Regions from separate parts of the Streptomyces sp. NBC_01622 genome, predicted to be linked through region 3. Evidence: riboswitches for the same ligand, from Rfam matches in the RefSeq annotation. Region 3 holds a riboswitch; each other region holds the start of a gene.
The links. Region 3 has a riboswitch for cyclic di-AMP ahead of OH768_RS44455 (C40 family peptidase). Riboswitches for the same ligand answer to the same signal wherever they lie in the genome.
Positions count from the first base shown of each region.

Region 1: another riboswitch for cyclic di-AMP. It lies ahead of OH768_RS08455 (peptidoglycan DD-metalloendopeptidase family protein); the one in region 3 lies ahead of OH768_RS44455 (C40 family peptidase).
Region 2: another riboswitch for cyclic di-AMP. It lies ahead of OH768_RS02370 (NlpC/P60 family protein); the one in region 3 lies ahead of OH768_RS44455 (C40 family peptidase).

Region 1 is NZ_CP109293.1:1,822,959-1,829,626, reverse strand. Features, by position in the region: gene OH768_RS08465 (AfsR/SARP family transcriptional regulator) at 1-284, shown strand, start outside; gene OH768_RS08460 (alpha-galactosidase) at 406-2,478, shown strand; cyclic di-AMP (ydaO/yuaA leader) riboswitch at 2,780-2,942, shown strand; gene OH768_RS08455 (peptidoglycan DD-metalloendopeptidase family protein) at 2,947-3,864, shown strand; gene OH768_RS08450 (SGNH/GDSL hydrolase family protein) at 4,054-4,839, shown strand; gene OH768_RS08445 (TetR/AcrR family transcriptional regulator) at 4,942-5,556, opposite strand; gene OH768_RS08440 (Glu/Leu/Phe/Val dehydrogenase dimerization domain-containing protein) at 5,601-6,668, opposite strand, start outside.
Region 2 is NZ_CP109293.1:531,050-537,717, forward strand. Features, by position in the region: gene OH768_RS02365 (DUF1996 domain-containing protein) at 1-1,790, opposite strand, end outside; cyclic di-AMP (ydaO/yuaA leader) riboswitch at 2,125-2,298, shown strand; gene OH768_RS02370 (NlpC/P60 family protein) at 2,307-3,974, shown strand; gene OH768_RS02375 (hypothetical protein) at 4,182-4,646, shown strand; gene OH768_RS02380 (endonuclease/exonuclease/phosphatase family protein) at 4,653-5,513, opposite strand; gene gndA (NADP-dependent phosphogluconate dehydrogenase) at 5,701-6,668, shown strand, end outside.
Region 3 is NZ_CP109293.1:9,570,059-9,576,726, reverse strand. Features, by position in the region: gene OH768_RS44470 (hypothetical protein) at 1-131, opposite strand, end outside; gene OH768_RS44465 (ATP-dependent Clp protease proteolytic subunit) at 1,167-1,802, shown strand; gene OH768_RS44460 (hypothetical protein) at 1,810-2,118, shown strand; cyclic di-AMP (ydaO/yuaA leader) riboswitch at 2,457-2,638, shown strand; gene OH768_RS44455 (C40 family peptidase) at 2,642-3,115, shown strand; gene OH768_RS44450 (ATP-binding protein) at 3,201-3,659, opposite strand; gene OH768_RS44445 (helix-turn-helix domain-containing protein) at 3,872-4,741, shown strand; gene OH768_RS44440 (DUF397 domain-containing protein) at 4,751-4,975, shown strand; gene OH768_RS44435 (8-amino-7-oxononanoate synthase) at 5,017-6,144, opposite strand; gene bioB (biotin synthase BioB) at 6,292-6,668, shown strand, end outside.

The sequences.
Region 1 (6,668 bases), 7.7 Mb from region 3:
CCGCCCTGGGCCTGGTGGTCGTCGCGGCCTTCGGCCCGCCCACCCCCTCGGCGGCCGACGAGACACGGCTGTGGAGGGACCGCGCCGCCAAGGCCCACGACCGGGTGCGCGAGCCACTGGCCCGCCGAGCGGTCGGCGCCCTGCTCGACACCCTGGACACCTGTTTCCGGTCCGGTCCGGCCGACGGGCACGGGGCGGACCGGGTACGGGCCTGGCTCGCCGCCGACCCCTCCGTCCTGGCCGGCTTCAGCGGAGTGCTGACCGGACCGGGCCGGCATCGCTGACCCGGACGCGTGACACGGGTTTCCACAGGTTATGAGTTCTCCACAGGCGTTGCCCCGCAGGTCCCGCACCATTGATGATGTTGGCGCTTGAGTGGACTTGTTCGAATCTGTGAGGGACTTGATGCTGGAGACCGCCGAGAACGGCCGTACGTGGGTGCTGTCCGGACCCACGAGCAGTTACGCCGTCCATCTCACCGAGCGCGACGAACTGCTCCATCTCCACTGGGGTCCCCGTATCGCGCTCGCCGACGCCGAGGAACTCGCCGCCCGTCCGCTCCCCGCCGGCTCCTCCTTCGAGTCCCCGCTCGACGGACGCGAGGAGTACCCGGTCGAGGGCGGCCCCCGCTTCGTCCGGCCCGCCCTGTCGGTGCGCACGCCGGAGCGGCGCGGCACCGAGTGGACCTTCGACCGCTACGAAACGGACGGCGACGAGCTGCGGCTCCGCTTCCGCGACGCGGGACTGGCGATCACCCTGCACTACCGGACGCGCGGCGACGTCGTGGAGCGCTGGACGGTCCTCGACAACGACGGGTCCGAGCCGCTGGAGCTGCTGCGCGCCGACTCCGCCACCTGGACGCTGCCCGACCGGGAGGAGTGGCAGCTGTCGCACGTGCACGGACGCTGGGCCGCCGAGTCACGGCTGGTGCGCTCCCCCCTCACCTACGGTGAGAAGGTCATCGGCAGCCGCCGCGGCCACACCGGACACCAGTACCTCCCCTGGGTCGCGCTCGACACCGACGCGACCGAGGAACGCGGTGAGGTCTACGGCTGCGCCCTCGGCTGGTCGGGGTCCTGGCGGATCGCCGTGGCCCAACTCCCGGACGCGCGCGTGCAGATCACCGGCGGCGTCGGGTACGACGAGTCCGGGCTGCTGAGCCTCGCGGCCGGGGAGTCCTTCACGACACCCCTCTTCGCGGCCCTGTGGAGCGACGCCGGCTTCGGCGGCGCCAGCCGCACCTGGCACGACTACCAGCGGACGTACGTCATCCCGGACGCCGACCGGGACCGGCCGGTGCTCTACAACTCCTGGGAGGCCACGCAGTTCGACATCTCCGAGGAGCAGCAGGAGGTGCTCGCGCAGCGTGCGGCGGCGGCCGGCGTCGAGCTGTTCGTGGTCGACGACGGCTGGTTCGGCGCCCGCACCAGCGACCGTGCCGGACTCGGCGACTGGACCCCCAACCCGGACCGCTTCCCCGCCGGCCTCAAGCCGCTCGCCGACCGCGTCCACTCACTGGGCATGCAGTTCGGCATCTGGGTCGAGCCCGAGATGATCAACCCGGACAGCGACCTCTACCGCGCCCACCCGGACTGGGTGCAGTACCAGGAGGGGCGAAAGCGGACGGAGTTCCGCAATCAGCTCGTCCTCAACCTCGCCCGCGAGGACGTCCAGGAGTATCTCTGGGAGCAGCTCGACGGCCTCCTCTCCAGCGCCCCCATCGACTATGTGAAGTGGGACTTCAACCGCTGCTTCACCGACGCGGGCTGGCCCGGCGACGCCTATCCGCAGCGCCTCTGGGTCGACCATGTGCGCGCGTTGTACGCCCTGTTGGACCGGCTGCGGGAGGCCCACCCCGGTGTGGCCTTCGAGTCCTGCTCGGGCGGCGGCGGCCGGATCGACCTCGGCATCCTCAGCCGTACGGACCAGGTGTGGACCTCGGACAACACCGACCCGCTCGACCGGCTCGCCATCCAGCACGGCTTCAGCCAGATCCACCCCGCGCGCGTGATGGCCGCCTGGGTCACCGACAGCCCGAACACCCAGCTCAACGACCGGGTCAGCAGCCTGCGCTTCCGGTTCGTGAGTGCCATGGCCGGGGTGCTCGGCGTGGGCGGCGACCTCTCGGAGTGGACCGAGGAGGAACTAGCCGAGGCCCGCGAGTGGATCGGCCTCTACAAGGAGATCCGGCCGCTCGTGCAGCACGGCGACCTCCACCGGCTGCGCCCGCCGACCGGCGGACTGAGCGCCGTGCAGTACACGCGCGGCGACGAGAGCGTCGTCCTCGCCCTGCTCCAGGCGCAGCACTACGGCGAGCCGGTACCGGCGCTCCGGCTGCGCGGACTCGACCCGGCGGCGTCGTACGAATGCCTCGAAACGGGCGAAGTCCACCGAGGCGCTGTCCTGTTGCACCACGGGCTGCGGACCGGGCTGCGGGGTGACCTCGATGCGACGGTTCTCCGGCTGCGTCGCATCTGAGCCTTCTGTCCGAATTGCAGCCTTCGTTACAACTCGCTCTGGAATAAGGGAAGCTGAGGGGTTGTACGTGAGCAGCGTCATATCCGTGACCGTACGTCGCTCGTCATGTTCACGTAATTGACATGCTTTTCCAGGGGAATTGAGGGCGAAGTCGGGTGGGAATTCACGCAGGGTGACTGTGAATTCCCACAGGAGATCACAAGAAACACAAAACCGTGGAACCTCCTGCTTGTCCCTTTGCGTCTTCCTCGCTTACGTTCGCCACCAATCCGGACGGACGCCCAATCCTGCCGCCGACCGGACTCCGCACACACCCACCCGTATGCGGCAGGAGCGGGGGACCCACAGGTAGGACGCCTGTTCCGGTCTCCGGAACGGGCTTGGGGTAAAGCCGCGCCCAGCGCGCGGCCGGGCATCTCCAGCCCGCACCCGACAGCTCACCCCGCAGGCGCCGGAGAGGAATTCGTCATGCCCGCGAAGGGTAAGCACCGCCGTCCCAAGTCCCAGCGCCTCACCCGCTCGATAGCCCTAGCCGGAACCGGCGGTGCCGCGCTCGCCCTTCCGCTCATGGGGGCCACCGGCGCCCATGCGGCCACTTCGACTTCCGCTCCGGAAAAGGCCGTTCAATCGGTTCCGGCAACTGAGAAGACGGTGACGCAGAAGGCGGCGACCGCCAAGACCGAAGGCGTCAAGACGTATTCGGTGAAGGCGGGCGACTGGCTCGCGAAGATCGCCGAGGACCAGGACGTCACCGGCGGTTGGAAGAAGATCTACCAGGACAACCGCGAGGCCATCGGCGCCGACCCCTCGCTGATCCACCCGGGCCTCAAGCTCTCCCTCGGCAAGAAGGCCACGACGAGCACGAGCACGGACACCGGGGCGAGCACGGCCAAGTCGTCCGGCACTTCGTCCACTTCGTCCTCCTCTTCGAAGAAGACGACCGCCACCCAGAGCGCCGACACCACCAGCACCTCCAGCGGCTACACCCTCCCCGTGACCGGCGGCACCATCGGTACCGGCTACCACGTCGCGGGCAGCATGTGGTCCAGCGGCTATCACACGGGCGTCGACTTCGTCGTCCCGACCGGCACCACCGTCAAGGCGGTCGCCGCAGGTACGGTCGTCTCGGCGGCCTACGACGGCGCCTACGGCAACGAGGTCGTCATCCGGCATGCGGACGGCGAGTACTCGCAGTACGCCCACATGTCGCAGCTGTCCGTCTCGGCCGGCCAGACCGTGACCGAGGGTCAGCAGATCGGCCTTTCCGGCGCGACCGGCAATGTGACCGGCCCGCACCTGCACTTCGAGATCCGGACCACTCCGTACTACGGCTCGGACGTGGACCCGGTCGCCTACCTCCGCTCGCACGGCGTCACCGTCGGCTGACATCAGGGCCCGGTGCAGGGCAGTTCCCGGGGTCAACGCCCCTGACCAGGGGCTTATTCCGACTTTGGACAACCCTTTACAAGTGGCTTATCTCACCGTCCGTCAACCCCATATTACGATCGCGTAGGTCACACACCAGGGTGAACTATGGTTGCCGTGGCTAACGATTCGAAGAGTGGCAACAGATCAGTGATCGGGTCGTACGTGGCGGTGGGGGACAGCTTCACCGAGGGCGTCGGCGACCCCGGGCCCGACGGGGCGATGGTCGGCTGGGCCGACCGGTTCGCGGTACTGCTCGCGGACCGGCGGCCCGAGGGCGACTTCGAGTACACCAACCTCGCCGTGCGCGGGAAACTGCTCGACCAGATCGTGGCCGACCAGCTCACCCGGGCCAAGGAGATCGGCCCCGACCTGGTCTCCTTCTGCGCGGGCGGCAACGACATCATCCGTCCCGGCACCGACCCCGACGAGGTGGCCGAGCGCTTCGAACGCGCGGTCGCCGACCTCACCTCCGCCGTCGGCACCGTCCTGGTGACGACCGGCTTCGACACCCGTGGTGTGCCGGTGCTCAAGCATCTGCGCGGCAAGATCGCCACCTACAACGGGCATGTGCGTGCCATCGCCGACCGCTACGGCTGCCCGGTGCTCGACCTGTGGTCTCTGAAGACGGTCCAGGACCGCCGGGCCTGGGACGGCGACCGGCTCCACCTCTCTCCCGAGGGCCACACGCGCGTGGCGCTCCGCGCCGGTCAGGTCCTCGGCGTCGAGGTCCCGGCCGACCCGGACCAGCCCTGGCCGCCGCTTCCGCCGCGCGGCACGCTCGACATCCGCCGCGACGACGTGCACTGGGCGCGCGAGTACCTGGTGCCGTGGATCGGACGCCGACTGCGCGGCGAGTCCTCGGGCGACCACGTGGAGGCCAAGGGCGCGCTGTCGCCCGACGACATCAAGATGCGGATCGAGTCGGTCGCTTGACGGAACGACGGGAGCGACGCGCCGAGGAGGACGTGCCCGGGGTGTGAGAGCGACCGCGGGCCGTTCCCCGATGCCGGAGAACTCCGTCCGGTACCGCCCGTTTCAGGGAGCGGTCAACGCCGCCCGCTCCAGGCCGAGTTCCCGCGCGAGCGCCTCGTCGACCCACTCCAGGGCCCGCGTCCGCGACACCGCGCCCGCGTACGCCGTCATCTGTACGGCCAGACCGTCCAGGAGAGCCGTGAGGCGCAGGGCCGCGGCGTTCGGGTCCGCGCAGTGGAACTCGCCCGCGATCACCCCCTCGGCGACGACCTCCGCGAGCGCCTGCTTCCACTGCCGGTCGAGATCGCGCGTGACCTCCAGCAGGGCGGGTTCGCGCAGCGCCGCCGCCCAGCCCTCGATCCACAGCCGCCACCCCTTGGCCTGCCCGGTCGGCGCGTACCAGCGCACCGCCGCACGCAGCCGGCGCAGCGCGGTCGTCCGCCGGCCGAGCAGCTTGCGCAGATGCGCGAGATCGTCCTCGGCGGCATGAGCGAACGCGGCGGCGACCAGCTTCTCCTTGGTCGAGAAGTGATAGAGCACCAGCGCGTTGCTCACCCCGAGCGCCGAGGCCACATCGGCGATCCTGACCGCCGCCACACCCCGCGCCTCGATCTGCTCGACCGCGGCCCGCAGCAACTCCGCACGCCGCTCCGCCACACCCAACCGCACTCTCGCCACCCGGCCACCTTATTCCGTGGCCCGCGAAGCTGTTGCCCCGTGCCTCACCGGTACCAGCCGAACCGCTCCGCGATGACCGGCAGCCGGTCGGCGACGATGGCGTGCGCGGCGGCGCGCGGTGTCGTGCCGTCGGCCTCCGCGCGGGCCAGCATCAGCTCGATCAGGGCGCGCATCGAACGCCGGGTGTGGGCGAACGCCTCGTCCGCGTCCGCACCGATGTCGCCGAACAGGGTCCACCACCACCAGGCGTTCGTCCCGGAGTTCACGACCACGTCCGGCAGTACGACGACCCCGCGCGCGGAGAGCAGTTCCTCCGCCTCCGGCAGTACCGGCATGTTGGCCGCCTCGACGATCCAGCGAGCGGTGACCGCCCCCTGGTTCACGGTGTCGACCGCGTACGACACCGCCGCCGGAACCAGCACCTCCGCCTCGACGGACAGCCAGTCCCCGCCCGGGAGTTCGCGGTCGCCGGAGCGCAGCACGGACCGGTCCACGGTGCCGTACGCGTCCCGCGCCGCGAGCAGCGCGTCCACGTCGAGTCCGGCCGGGTTGGCGATCGTCCCCTTGACGTCGGCGACGGCCACCACCGTCAGCCCCGCGCGCGTGAGGAACCGTGCCGTGGCCCCGCCCATGGTGCCCAGACCCTGCACGGCGACCCGCGTCCCCGCGTACGGCACGCCCGCCCGGTCCAGCGCCGCGAGCGCCGACTCGGCGACCCCGCAGCCGCCGACCAGCTCGTCGAGACCGATGCCGTCCACCTCGACCGCGAACGCGTCCGCGAGCCGCCGCCGCGCCGCGGCCTCGTCGTCGAGCAGCGGATACACGGCCTGGATCGACGACACGAGCCCCGCCTCCGCGGCGGCCCGGTCCACCAGGTCCTGGCTGAGCCCGAGGTCCTCACCCGTCGTCCAGAAACTCTCGACGTACGGCCGCATGGCCCGCAGATACCGCACGAGGAGGCCGTACGACACCGGGTCCTGGGGGTCGCAGTCGATGCCGCCCTTGGCGCCGCCCAGCGGGATGTAACGGCCCGCCGGGTCGTAGTGCAGCGCCTCCTTCATGGTCATGCCGCGGGCGAGCCCCGCCACCTCGTCGAGGGTGCAGCCCGGCCG
Region 2 (6,668 bases), 9.0 Mb from region 3:
TCGGCCTTGGGGACCGAGACGGCGGTCGTCAGATCTCCGGGGTCGGTGGTCTGGGTGTCGGTGGGCTCGGGAGCGCTGGTCTCGGTGTCCGGGGCGCTCGTCGCGGGATCGGCGGTGGGCTGGTCGCCGTTGCCGCCGGTCCCTCCGTTGTCGCCATTCCCCGCGTTGCCGCCACTCCCGCCACTCCCGCCGGGCTCGTCGGACGCGGTCGCGGTGGCCGTCGCCGTAGCGGTGTCGGTGGCCGTCGGGGACTCCTGGGGCTCACCGGAACCGCCGCCCGTACCCGAGCCGTTGCCGGAGCCGCCGCCGGAACCCGAACCGCCGCCCGATCCGGGGTCGTTGTCCGTGCCGGCGCCGCACTTCTCGCCGCTGTTGATGCAGGTGACCATGTCGTTCATCAGGCCCTCGTCGAAGACGTTGATGAAGTCGCCGTGGTCGGTGACGGGCTTGTGCTGCTGCTCGGGGAAGGAGTCCACCGCGAACAGCGGGCTCGTCCTGCCGCCGTCCTGGAGGCTCGGCGCGTCGACGGCGTAGACGATCCGCTGCACCAGTTGCGGGATGGCCTTGAAGCCGTCCGGGCAGGCGCCGTCGGCGGCCTCGAAGGCCACATGGGTGCGGTGGTTGGCGCTGTCGATGTTGCGGCCGTCCCAGCAGCTCTGGAACTTGAAGGTGCGCACCACGTCACTGCCGGAAGGGCACAGCGGGTACTTGTCCTTGAGCTGCCGGTCCTCGAACCCGGTGCAGCTCCAGGAGGCGTTGGCGTTGGCGGGGCCGTTGACGAAGGCCTTGGCGTCGCCGGTGATGATGCGCAGGAGGCGCGGCATCGCGACGACCTTGCTCTGCGGGTTGCCCTCGAAGGTCAGGGTGACCTGCTTGGCCGTGACGATCTCACCGGTGTTGCCCTCCGTGCCGCCGCCGGGCTTGTCGGCGTCCCGCTCCTGCTTGCCGTTCTGCAGGCGCAGGACTGGCCAGTAGTAGGTGGACTTGTCGCCCGGGTTCTCGCAGCTCGTGTCGGCGTTCGCGAGGTCCTGGTCGCTGGCGAAGGCGTTGTTGGACTGGTTGCCGATGTAGTCGTGGAAGTGGTGGGCGCCGTTGGTGACGCCGGGGGCGACGATCACGTTGTCGGAGTTGAACAGGCCGTTCTCGTTCACCCCGCAGGCGGTGACGAACGTGCCGCGGGAGGCGCCCGCCTGCTCCTGCCGAGCGTTCACGTTGGGCTGTACGGAGGTGATGTCCGCGTAGTCCGAGGCGACGGGCCCGTTGGTGGACTGCTGCTGGCCCTGCTGCCCCTGGTCTCCGGTGCTGGCACTGGCACTGGCGCTCTGGTCGCCGCCGTTGCCGCCCTGGTCGCCGGTCTCGTTCGTGGGCGCGATCAGGGTGCAGCCGGCGAGGGCGTCGAGTCCCTGGGGGCGGTCCCCGACGCGTGCGATGGCGTCGTCGATCCGTCCGATCGTCGCCGCCCGCTTCTCCTTCAGCGGATTCATGATCGCGTTGTCGGCGAAAGAGGCGTCCTGGCGAATGGACTCCGTCGAGTCCCGGAGTTTCTGGTAGGCCTCGGTTATCTGCTGGTCCAGAAGCGCGAGTTCCTTGTCGACGTCGGTCTTCGCCTCGTCGGGCACCGTCGTCAACTGGGTGCCGATGTCCGGGCAGTCGATCGTCGCGCCTCGCGACGCCGCGTCCGGAGACCCTTGTTGGGCGGAGTCACCGCCCCAACCGCCTTCGGACGCCGACGCGTAGACGTTCGCCGCCACCAGTCCTCCGCCGCCCAGCATCAGGGCGACTGCTGCCATCGTCGCGCGTCGTGCGCCTGTGGGGCGTCTGCGCGTGTTGCGTGCCAAGGAAGTTGCTCCTACACGTATCGGTCGGCCCGGCTCGTCCCGGCATGGAAATCCCCCGACCCAATACGGAGCCCGGTCCCGGTGTGTTCAACCGTCCCAGAAATTCATAGCGACCTCTTATGGATCACCGGCCCCGGCGGGCTCCTGCCCCCTCGACACACCAGGGCGAGGTAAAGGTCACAAATACGTATCGGACATATCGCGCTTCAACCTTCACACGAGGCACACACGTTGGCTAAGTTGACGTTCAGGCCGTACGACCTACTCCGGCGATCGGCGCCGGGCCGCACGGCTTGCGCCGAGTCCGGCGTGTCGCTCGCGGCAGCCGGAGCCGGGGACCCAACCGAACTTGGGGTGAATCGGTCCAACTGCCCTTCAGGGCAAGGACCGTAGGGCAAACCTTCCGTGATCGACGCCCGAACCCGACAGCTAACCCGGTAGGCGCGAAGCGGAAGGAGCAGGTCTGCCATGCCGGCAGAACGACGCACGCGCACCGGAGGCAGTGGCCCCACCGTGGACGACCGACCCAGCCGCGACGAAGTCCAGCGGCGGATCAACTCCCTTTACGACAGGGCCGAGACGGCCACCGGAAACTACAACGCCACACGTGCGATGTCCGGGAAACCGCGCAAGCGTGTCGAGTCCCGCCCCAGCGCGTCACGTCCTTCCGACCCCGCCGTCGAAGCCGTCACCCGGCAACTGTTCGACCGCGCCCGCACCCAACTGGGCCCGACCGTACCGGCGATCCTGCCGCCCGGCAGGACCCCGGCCCGCCCGGCGGAATCCCGCCCCGAGCGGTCCGAACGACGTCCCGAGCCCCAGAGCACCGACCGCGCGCTCGAAGCGCAGCCCGGCCGCGCCGTGGCCGAACTGACCGCGGGGACCACCGCCGCACCGGAGCCCACCGCCCCGCAACTCACGGCCCCCGCACTGGAGTTGACCGCAGCACCCATCGCCGCGCTGCCTCCCGGCGCACAACAGACACCTGTGATGCCGCAGATGTCGCAGACGCAGGTGCCTCAGGCCCAGATGTCGCAGGCGTCGCAGATGTCTCAGATCGCCCAGATCGCACAGATGGCTCAGGCCCAGATGTCGCAGATGCCTCCGGCGACCGTCCTCGACCTGCCGCCGGTACCGCCCGCTTCGGCCGTCGAGGTGCCGCCCGGGAGCGTCATGGCACCACAGCAGTACGCGACCGCCCCGGCACCGGCCTTCGACCCGCTCACCGCGAGCCTGGACCTGCTCCCGGCCATCGGCGCACCGCGCACCGAGACCGCGCCGACGGGCGCCACCTGGCCGCTCCCGGAGACGGCCTGGTCCGCGCCGGAGACCACTTGGTCCACCGGACAGATGCCCATGGTGACCGAGCAACAGACCTGGTCCACCGGACAGATGCCCATGGTGACCGAGCAACAGCCGTGGTCCACCGGCCAGTTCCCCGCAGTGACCGAGCAACAGACCTGGTCGACAGGGCAGATGCCCGCAGTGACCGAGCAACCTGCTTGGTCCACGGGGCAGATGCCTCTGATCCCCCAGGAGCCCCCGGCCCAGCCCGCCTGGCAGCCCGCACCGGAACCGTCCTGGCGCCCGCCGCAGCAGGAGTGGCAGCCGACCGCCCCCGCCCCCGAGGTCTCCTTCGCCGCGGCCCCGTCCGTCGCCCCCGCACTCGCACCCCCCGCCCCTCCGGCCATGGCCCCGGAAGTCACGCTCCCTCCGGCCCCGCCCATGAGCCCGACGCCCGCCAGCGTCACCCCCACCGCACCGGACGCCGGCACCCAGAGCAAGACCGCCACCGCCCTCGCCTTCGCCCGCGCACAGATCGGCAGGCCGTGCCTGTGGGGCGCGGCGGGACCGGACGCGTACGACTGCTCCAGCCTCACCCAGGCCGCCTGGAAGGCGGCGGGCGTCCTGCTCCCGCGCACCGCCCAGGAACAGTCGGGCGCGGGCGCCCTCGTCCCCCTCACGGACATCCGCGCCGGCGACCTGATCTTCTTCTACGACAGCATCGACCACGTCGGTCTCTACACCGGCAACGGCCTGATGATCCACGCGCCGAGCCCCGGCACGCCGATACGCGAGGAGTCGATCTTCTACGCCGGTTCGGCCGCCATCCGGGGCGCCGTACGGCCCGCCTGAGCCGCTCGGGGCCGGGGTTTCCCGGCGCCGGTCGCGTGCACCCCGCTACTCCCGGCGGGCCGCGTCGTTGGTCTGTACGAGTGGTGGAACCCAGGACACGGTCGTAGCGTCGAACGGGAAGACGGACGACGACCGTGTCTCGCCGGGCGGGCCCACCACCGGTGCGGGTGCGGAGCGACGGGTACGAACAGGCGGCCGGGAGCGGACATGTACAAACACACCATGGTCGGACTCGTCACGGTCTGTGCCGCCGCCCTGCTCGCGCCGGCCGTGGACACCTCGTCCGCGGCCCCGGCGACGGTGCGCGCGCAACCGGTCTCCCAGCGGCAGTCCGCGGTCCCCGTGCTGGTCGACTGCCTCTGGCATCCCGAGGTGCGCCCCGCCGACTTCGTGCTCGCCTGCGGTGACGGCAACAGCCGTCTGGCATCGCTGCGTTGGACCAACTGGGACGCCAACTCCGCGACGGCGACGGGCGTCAACTGGGTGAACGACTGCAAACCCTATTGCGCGGCGGGCAAGTTCCACTCGTATCCGGTCGTCGTCCGGCTCGACAACGCGCAGACGTGGAAGCGGCATCCGGGGGTACGGCAGTACGGCCGGATCAGCCTGACCTACACCGACGGAAGGCCGGACAGGTTCGCGCACGTCGTGACCTATCCCCTGTGGAACTGAACCGGGTCACAGCGACAGCTCCACCACCAGCGGCCGGTGGTCCGAGATCGCCGTCCGCGGTGTGTGCGCCGTCCCCACCGCGTCCGCGTCGAGCCCCCTCGCCAGGATGTGGTCGAGCTGGACGCGCGGGCGGTGCGAGGGGTAGGTCGCCCGCCCGGCCGGACCCCGCCAGCTCCGGCGCGCGGTCGCGTTGAGGGCGACCCTGGGCAGCGCGCCGATCAGGTTGAAGTCGCCCAGCAGCAGCTGGGGTTGGGGCAGATCGGCGATCCAGCGGCGGACGGTGTGCAACTGGCGGACGTTCCAGCCCGGTACGAACGAGAGATGGACGGCCACCGCGGTGAACGGGCCGCGCGGTCCTTCCAGTACGGCGGCCAGGGCGGCCCTGGGCTGATCGCGGGCCAGCACCGGAGCGGTCCGCCCGGCCACCTTCAGCGGCACGGCCAGCGGGCCCGGAGGGAGCCGTAGGGCCCGCCACTCGCGGACCGGCAGCCGGGACAGCAACGCGACGCCCTGTGACGGGACTTCGGGCTCCAGTGCCTCGGTTCCGTGGACGCGCGGCGCGGGTTCGGCCGGGTCGTTGACCCACCCCCGGCCCGGCACGAAACGGCTGTGCAGCGCGGTCGCGTAGCGCCAGTCGAGGGCGCCCAGCGCGGCGGCGGCGACCGCCGCCTGGTCGACGCGGCCGGAGCGTTCCTGGAAGCGGTCGACCTCCTGGAGGGCCAGCACATCGACGTCCAGGGACGCGACGGCTTCGGCGAGGGGTGCCGAGGCGTCGTCGGGGCGGGCGGCGGCCGGGTGGCCGTCCGGCCTGATCAGCTGGCCGTGCAGCACGTTGAACGTCGCACACGTCACCCGTATGTCACCCATGGCCGCTCCCTCCCAGGGGAGCGATCTTCGCATCCGGCGCGACACACCGTGCGGCGGTCGGCGGCATCAGCCGGAATCACACGGAATCATGGAGAAGTTCGAGTCAATCCGCGATCACACACGTACCAGCGGTCATGGGCGCCCCGCGCCGACCCGCCACGCCACCGACCCGGAGAACAGGCACCCCATGAACGCATCCGCACCGAACAGCCCAGCCGCCGACGCCACCGCGCAGATCGGCGTCACCGGCCTGGGTGTGATGGGCCGCAATCTGGCCCGCAACTTCGCCCGCAACGGCTACACGGTCGCCGTCCACAACCGGTCGCCGCACCGGACCCACGAGTTGATGAAGGAGTACGGCGACGAGGGTGCCTTCGTCCCGGCCGAGACAGCACAGGAGTTCGTGGCCGCCCTCGAACGCCCCCGCCGCCTGATGATCATGGTGCAGGCCGGTCCGGCCACCGACGCCGTCATCGACGAGTTCGCCGCGCTCATGGAGCCCGGCGACATGATCATCGACGGCGGCAACGCCCACTTCGCCGACACCCGCCGCCGCGAGGCCGCCCTGCGCGAACAGGGCCTCCACTTCGTCGGCGCCGGGGTCTCCGGCGGCGAGGAGGGCGCGCTGAACGGGCCGTCGATCATGCCCGGCGGCTCGGCGGAGTCGTACGCCGTGCTGGGCCCGATGTTCGAGTCCGTCAGCGCGAAGGTCGACGGGGAGCCCTGCTCCACGCACATCGGCACCGACGGCGCCGGGCACTTCGTGAAGATGGTGCACAACGGCATCGAGTACGCCGACATGCAGCTCATCGCCGAGGCCTACGACCTGCTGCGCCAGGTCGGCGGATACAGCCCCGCCGAGATCGCGGACGTCTTCCGCCGCTGGAACGAGGGACGGCTCGGTTCCTATCTGATCGAGATCACCGCCGAGGTCCTCGCCCACACGGACGCGGAGACCGGCGGGGCGTTCGTCGACATCGTCAAGGACGCGGCGGGCCAGAAGGGCACCGGGCGCTGGACCGTGCAGACCGCGCTGGAGCTGGGTTCGCCGGTCACCGCGATCGCCCAGGCCACCTTCGCCCGCGCCTCCTCCAGCCAGGCGGACCTGCGCGCGGCCTACCGCGGACTGCCCGGCGGCACCACTCCCCCGCTCAG
Region 3 (6,668 bases):
AGGTCCGCCCGCGAATCCGGTGGCCGCAGCCCGTCGACGATCCCCGCGACGTCCAGCCGACGCAGAAACTCGGCAGCGACAGGCAGAGCGCCCAGGCGCTTGGTCACCGCGGACTCAATCACGTCCTCCACGCGAGGGCGTTCCGTCCGTGGCCTTGGGGACCAGGAAGTCATCGACACACCCGGACCAACGCGGCCACACCGGCAAGACCGTCAAACCATCTCACTCAGCGACCCGGGAAGTACGGACCCAGCGCCCCGCCCGCCCCAGCGTGCACACAGGCGTTTCCACAGGTCAGCTCATATTTCCGCACCCTAGACAGCACCCTAGGCTGTGGTACTCAAGTCGTAGAGAGCACTGATTCGGCGGCTACTTCTTGCCACTCCCAGAGGTTCCTCCGTGCCGGAACTCCATCACGGCAGTCGATCAAGGATCCCAGCCCGGCAGCACCACCGCACTACCCAACACCACCAACAAGCCCGCCAGCTGATCGCTTACACCACGAAGCAACCGGCCAGGTTCCGTGCGCTGCTGATGAGCACGAAACACATCCCCGAGCTCGACGAGGTCTCCGCAGCGCATCGGGCCGCAGGGTGTGGGGGACGATCCGCTGCGCGATCTTTCCCCCTTGCCTGATCCCTGGGGGCGCCCCGTCAGGGGAGACGGCACGAGCCCGGGGCACCGCAGTGGGCTCGATAGCCGGAGCGGAGGCCTCTGCGGCGGGGAAACGGCCGGAGAACACCGCGGCTGCAGCGTCGTGTGCCGGCGCTCGTCGTACTGCCACCGGGGACACGGTAGGACTCGCATGATCGGGGATACCCACCCGATCGCCGACGACCGCGGTGCAGCAACGGGCCTGTTGAGGCTCAGGCATTCCAGCCGGGCCGCCCACACCCATTGACGGACGCTCCTACCGCGGCGAGTCGCGACAGGCTCGCAGATCAGGGTGGCCATGGGAGGACCACAGGCCAGTTGCCGAATGCAACGGCGACAACACTCCCGACATAGAGCCGTCAAACCGTGACAGGAATGTGAGACACGAGCCCCCACAGGGAGCAATAAAGGCCCTCCGACCTGGGCATTTTACTTGATCACTAGAATCCGCTCCCATCATAACGTCATGTACGTCCTGTACATTTCTTACAGATGCCGAAGGAGGGGTACCCATGACCCGACCGTTCGCCCGCCATGTCCTGCCCGAATTCACGGAGCGCACCAGCTCCGGGCACCGGACGATGGATCCGTACTCGAAGCTGCTGGAGGAACGGATCGTCTTCCTCGGGACGCCGATCGACGACATCTCGGCGAACGACGTGATGGCCCAGTTCATGCACCTCGAGTACCAGGCACCGGACCGGGACATCTCGCTGTACATCAACTCGCCCGGCGGCTCGTTCACCGCGATGTCGGCGATCTACGACACGCTGCGGTTCGTCACGTGCGACGTGGAGACGATCTGCCTCGGCCAGGCCGGCACCAGCGCGGCGGTGCTGCTTGCGGCGGGCACCCCGGGCAAGCGGTCGGCGCTGCCGGGCGCGCGGATGGTGCTCCACCAGCCCTCACTGCCCGAGCCGATCCAGGGTCAGGCGAGTGATCTCGCTATCCAGGCCGAGGAGTTGGCGCGCACCCGGTCCCAACTGGAGGCCGTACTCGCCCTGCACACGGGCCGGACGGTGGAGCAGGTGAGCCAGGACATCGAGCGGGACCGCATTCTGGATGCCCAACAGGCCCTGGAATACGGGCTGGTGGACCGGATCGTGTCGACCCGGAAGACCTCGCTCACCGAGCCCGGCGGGGAGTGAGCCGACGATGCTGCCGCCGGAGCTTCCGCCGCTGCCCGCACTGACGCGCGCCGAGGGCGAGTTGATCGACCGTTATCTGGATGTGGCCGACCTGCTGGGCCGTATCAACCCCGCGCACCACGGGGACACGTACCGTGGACTGAGGGCCGCTCAGGCACTGGTGGCCAAGGCCACCGAACTGCGGGACGCGCTGGCCCTGATGCACCAGCGGGGCGAGACCGAACTGCACGCCCCCACCCTCACGCGGGCGCTGCGCGTGCTGGACGGGGAGCGCCGCACGGCTCGCGTCACGATCCCCGCACCCTCCGACAGTTGACGGACACGCGACCGTCCCGGGCGGGGGCGAAACGGGCCGAACGGTGTACCCCCGATCGGCGTAGTCGCCGCTCCGCCCATGCGGCCGTCCGGGTTGCGCAACACGCGTAGCCCGAGGGGCGGGTGAGGTGTTCCGGTGCTGGTCCGAGGGTCATGCACCCTCGACACGCCTTCGAACACAGCCGCGTTCAGCCGAACGGGTGAGTGGTGAGTAACCCCACAAATCCCCGATTCCGTTGGGCTTTCCGGACATTCATAGGTGAAGATCCCTGTCTGACGACAAGACCCCGCCGCAGCGGCGGGGCGATCCGGGCGGACGCCGAGTCCTGCCGCCGCCCGGATGACAGGTCGACAGGATTGCATCGGCAGGAGTGGAGGACCCAAGCACGACGGGTCGCCGGGACGGTCACGCCATGACCGGGTCGAGCAGCCCTTGGGGTGAAGCCGCGAGTGTGCGGCCGGGCAACTTCGCCAGCCCGAATCCGACAGGTCATCCTTCACAGGCGGCTGACGAAGGGTTGCGCATGACTGCGCTCAATCGTGTCCCGTCGCTGATGGTCCGGGCCGGTACGGCTTCGGCCTTCGCCATCGCCGCCGTAGGCGGTTCCGTCGTGATCCCGGGTGTCGCATCCGACGCCGCGGCCGCGACACCCGCGACAAAGGCACTCCAGGTCGCGGCGTCCAAGAAGGGTGCCCCGTACAGGTACGGGGCCACCGGACCGGGCCGCTTCGACTGCTCCGGGCTCACGCTGTACTCGTACAAGAAGGCGGGCAAGAAGCTGCCCCGTACGGCGGCCCAGCAGTACAACAAGACCCACCACATCTCGGCCAAGAGCCGCAAGGCCGGGGACCTCGTCTTCTTCCACTCGGGCTCCAGCGTCTACCACGTCGGCATCTACGCCGGCAAGGGAAAGATCTGGCACGCCCCGAGGACCGGGGACGTGGTGCGGTTGCAGAAGATCTGGACCAAGAGCGTCTGGTACGGCCGGGTCAGCTGACCTGCGCTGAAAACTCCCGAGGGGGTGGCGGTCTCCTGACGGACCGCCACCCCCTCGGGTGTCCGGAGGTGTTCGGCATGGTCCGCTACGGCTCCTGCTGGCCCGCCGCGGTCACCGGGCGGGCCGGTACCGTCCAGGGCACCTCGATGGAGACCGTCTTGCCGCCCTCCAGGGTGGGCCGGACCCTGAGTTTGCCGCCGCACTCCGCGGTCAGCCAGCGGATGATCACCATGCCCCGGCCGTTGTCCTGTTGGACGGCGGCCGGCAGGCGTTTCGGGAAGCGGGGATGGCTGTCGGTGACTCCGATGCGCAGCTGTTCGTCACGCTCCAGCTCGATGTCCACCGTGAAGGTGGGTGACTGTCCGAAGGTGTGCTGTACGGCGTTGGTGGCGAGTTCGGAGACGATGAGGCGGATGGTGTCGGCAACCTCCGTGTCCGCCGGCAGTCCCCATTCCACGAGGGTCCCGACCACGTAGGAGCGGGCGGTGGAGACCGAGGCGGGATCGCTCGGCAGAGTGACGGATGCTTCCAGATGGTCTGCCATGGCGCGGTCGTCCCTTTCCCGCGGGACCGGTGTCCGGCACGGAGCGGATGGTTCGAGTACGGTCCCGGACTGGTGCTTCTTCGCCAGACTGCCATTACCGCGTCGGTAACAGTGGCGATCCACCAAGATATGCATATATCTGTCGCTCGAAGCGGTGAACTCTGCGACCCCAGACCGTATTTGGGCGGCTCGGAAGGAGTAAGGAGAAACCCATGCAGTACGGTCCCGCGGTGCGCCGCCGGAAACTGGGCGCCGAACTCCGCGCGTTGCGTGCGGATGCGGGGCTCACCAGCGGTGAGGCGGCCCGGCTGGTCGGCTGGCACCAGTCGAAGGTGAGCCGGATCGAGACCGGCGCGAGTGGCGTGAAACCGCCCGACGTCCGGTTACTCCTGGACGCCTACCAGGTCGGCGACGCACAACTCCGGGACATGCTGCTCGTGTTGGCGGGCTCGGACGACGGCGGCGGCCGGCACCACTGGTGGCACGCCTATCGCGGTGTACTGCCGCCCGCCTACCGGGACTTCATCAGCCTGGAGTCACAGGCAAGCACGATCCGCACCCTGGAAACCTCGGTGGTGCCCGGACTGCTGCAGACACGCGAGTACGCCCGGGCGGTGACCCGGGCCGCCGTGGGAGGCCTCGACAACGACGGGCCGGAGCGGCTCGACGCGCTGGTGCAGGTGCGGCTGGCCCGGCAGGACATCCTGCGGGCGGATCCGCCGCTGGAACTGAGCGTGGTCCTCGACGAGGCGGTGGTGCGCCGGGAGGTCGGCGGGCCGGGTGTGATGGCACGGCAGCTGGAGCGGCTCATCGAGGCGGCCCAGCTGCCCCAAGTCCGGCTTCAGGTCTTGCCGTTCGCCGCAGGAGCACACATCGGCATCACCGGACCTTTCGTTATCTTCTCCTTTCCGAGCACTTCTGATCTGGACGTGGTTGTTCTCGACCACTTGACGAGTAGCCTCTACCTCGAACGGAAAGAAGACCTAGAGGCCTACAGCGAGGCCTTCAACACCCTTCAGTTCCACGCCCTTTCGCCCGAGGACTCGTTGGACTACATCGCCGGGATAGGTGACGGCGCGTAAGGAGGCACCATGTCTGCACTGCCTCGGAACGTACCTTCCAGTACCGAACTGTCCGGAGTGCGGTGGCTGCGCAGCAGCTACAGCACGGGAGCGAACAACTGCGTCGAGGCGGCCCGTCCGCGCTCGGGCCCCGACACGGGGCTGCTCGCCGTACGCGACTCCAAGGACCCGCAAGGACCCGCCCTGCTCTTCTCCCCCGAGAGCTGGACGGGCTTCCTCACCGCGTTCCACTGATCGGTTCGGCCATCAGCGACTCACGGCCGTGTCACGCCGACTCATGGTCGCGTCTCGCCGATCACACGTACAGCGCGTTCGATCTCGGCCCCGGAGAGGTCCGCTCGGGCGGTCAGCCTGAGCCGTGAGATGCCGTCGGGCACGGAAGGAGGACGGAAGCAGCCCACGGCCAGCCCTGCCGTACGGCAGTCGGCCGCCCATTGCACGGCCGCCTCCGGGGACGGTGCCCGCACCGACACCACCGCGGCGTCCGGACGTACCGCTTCCAGACCCGCGGCGGTGAACCGTGTGTGCAGTTCACCCGCCACGGCGCGCGCCCGGGCGGCCCGCTCGGGCTCGCGCCGCAGCAGGGTGAGCGCCGCCAGCGCGGCTCCGACGGCGGCCGGGGCGAGGCCTGTGTCGAAGATGAACGTCCGCGCCGCGTTGACCAGATGGTCGATCACCCGGGCCGGCCCGAGCACGGCCCCGCCCTGACTGCCCAGCGACTTGGACAGGGTGACCGTCACGACCACGTCCTCGGCCCCCGCGAGCCCCGCCGCGTACGGCGCCCCGCGCCCGCCCTCGCCCAGCACCCCGAGCCCGTGCGCGTCGTCGAGCAGCAGCCCCGCCCCGAACTCCCGGCTCGCCTCGGCGAGCGCCCCCACCGGAGCCGCGTCCCCGTCCACGGAGAACACCGAGTCGGACACGACGACGGCCGGCCCGTCATGCGTCCGCAGCGCCTTCCGCACCCCGTCCGGATCCGCGTGTCCCACGACCTGGGTGGCGCCCCGGGCCAGCCGGCAGCCGTCGATCAGCGAGGCGTGGTTGCCCGCGTCGGAGACGATCAGCGAGCCGTGCGGCGCGAGCGTGGTGACCGCGGCGAGGTTGGCCGCGTAGCCGGAGGAGAAGACGAGAGCGGCCTCGAACCCGGTGAACTCGGCCAGCTCGCGCTCCAACTGGGCATGCAGTTCGGTCGTGCCCGTGACGAGCCGCGACCCGGTGGACCCGCCGCCCCAGGTCCGCGCCGCCGCCGCGGCCCCCTCGACGACCTCGGGATGGTGGGCGAGGCCCAGGTAGTCGTTGCTCGCCAGATCGAGGAGCGGCGAGTCGGCGGGGCGCGGGCGCAGGGTCCGTACGAGCCCGGCGCGGCGGCGCAGCTCCGCCTGGTCGTCGATCCAGCCGAACGCCATGGTTCCTCCGGGGCTTTTGTAGGCAGTGCACAGACACTAATCGGACGACCAGCCGCCCATGGTGTGGTGATACCCACACCGCCGGCCCCATGTCTTGTGCAATCTCTCCTTGGCCGAGGGCGGTCCCGTAGGACAGGATCGGGACTCATGGACCTGCTGAACACGCTCGTGGACAAGGGGCTTCGGCGCGAGCTGCCGACCCGCGCCGAAGCACTCGCCGTCCTCGCCACCTCCGACGACGACCTGCTGGACGTCGTGGCCGCGGCCGGAAAGGTGCGCCGGCACTGGTTCGGCCGACGGGTGAAGCTCAACTACCTCGTCAACCTGAAGTCCGGCCTGTGCCCCGAGGACTGCTCGTACTGCTCGCAGCGGCTCGGCTCCAAGGCCGACATCCTGAAGTACACGTGGCTGAAACCCGACGACGCCTCGAAGGCCGCGGCGGCCGGTGTGGCGGGTGGCGCCAAGCGGGTCTGTCTGGTGGCCTCCGGCCGGGGCCCGACCGACCGGGACGTGGACCGGGTCGC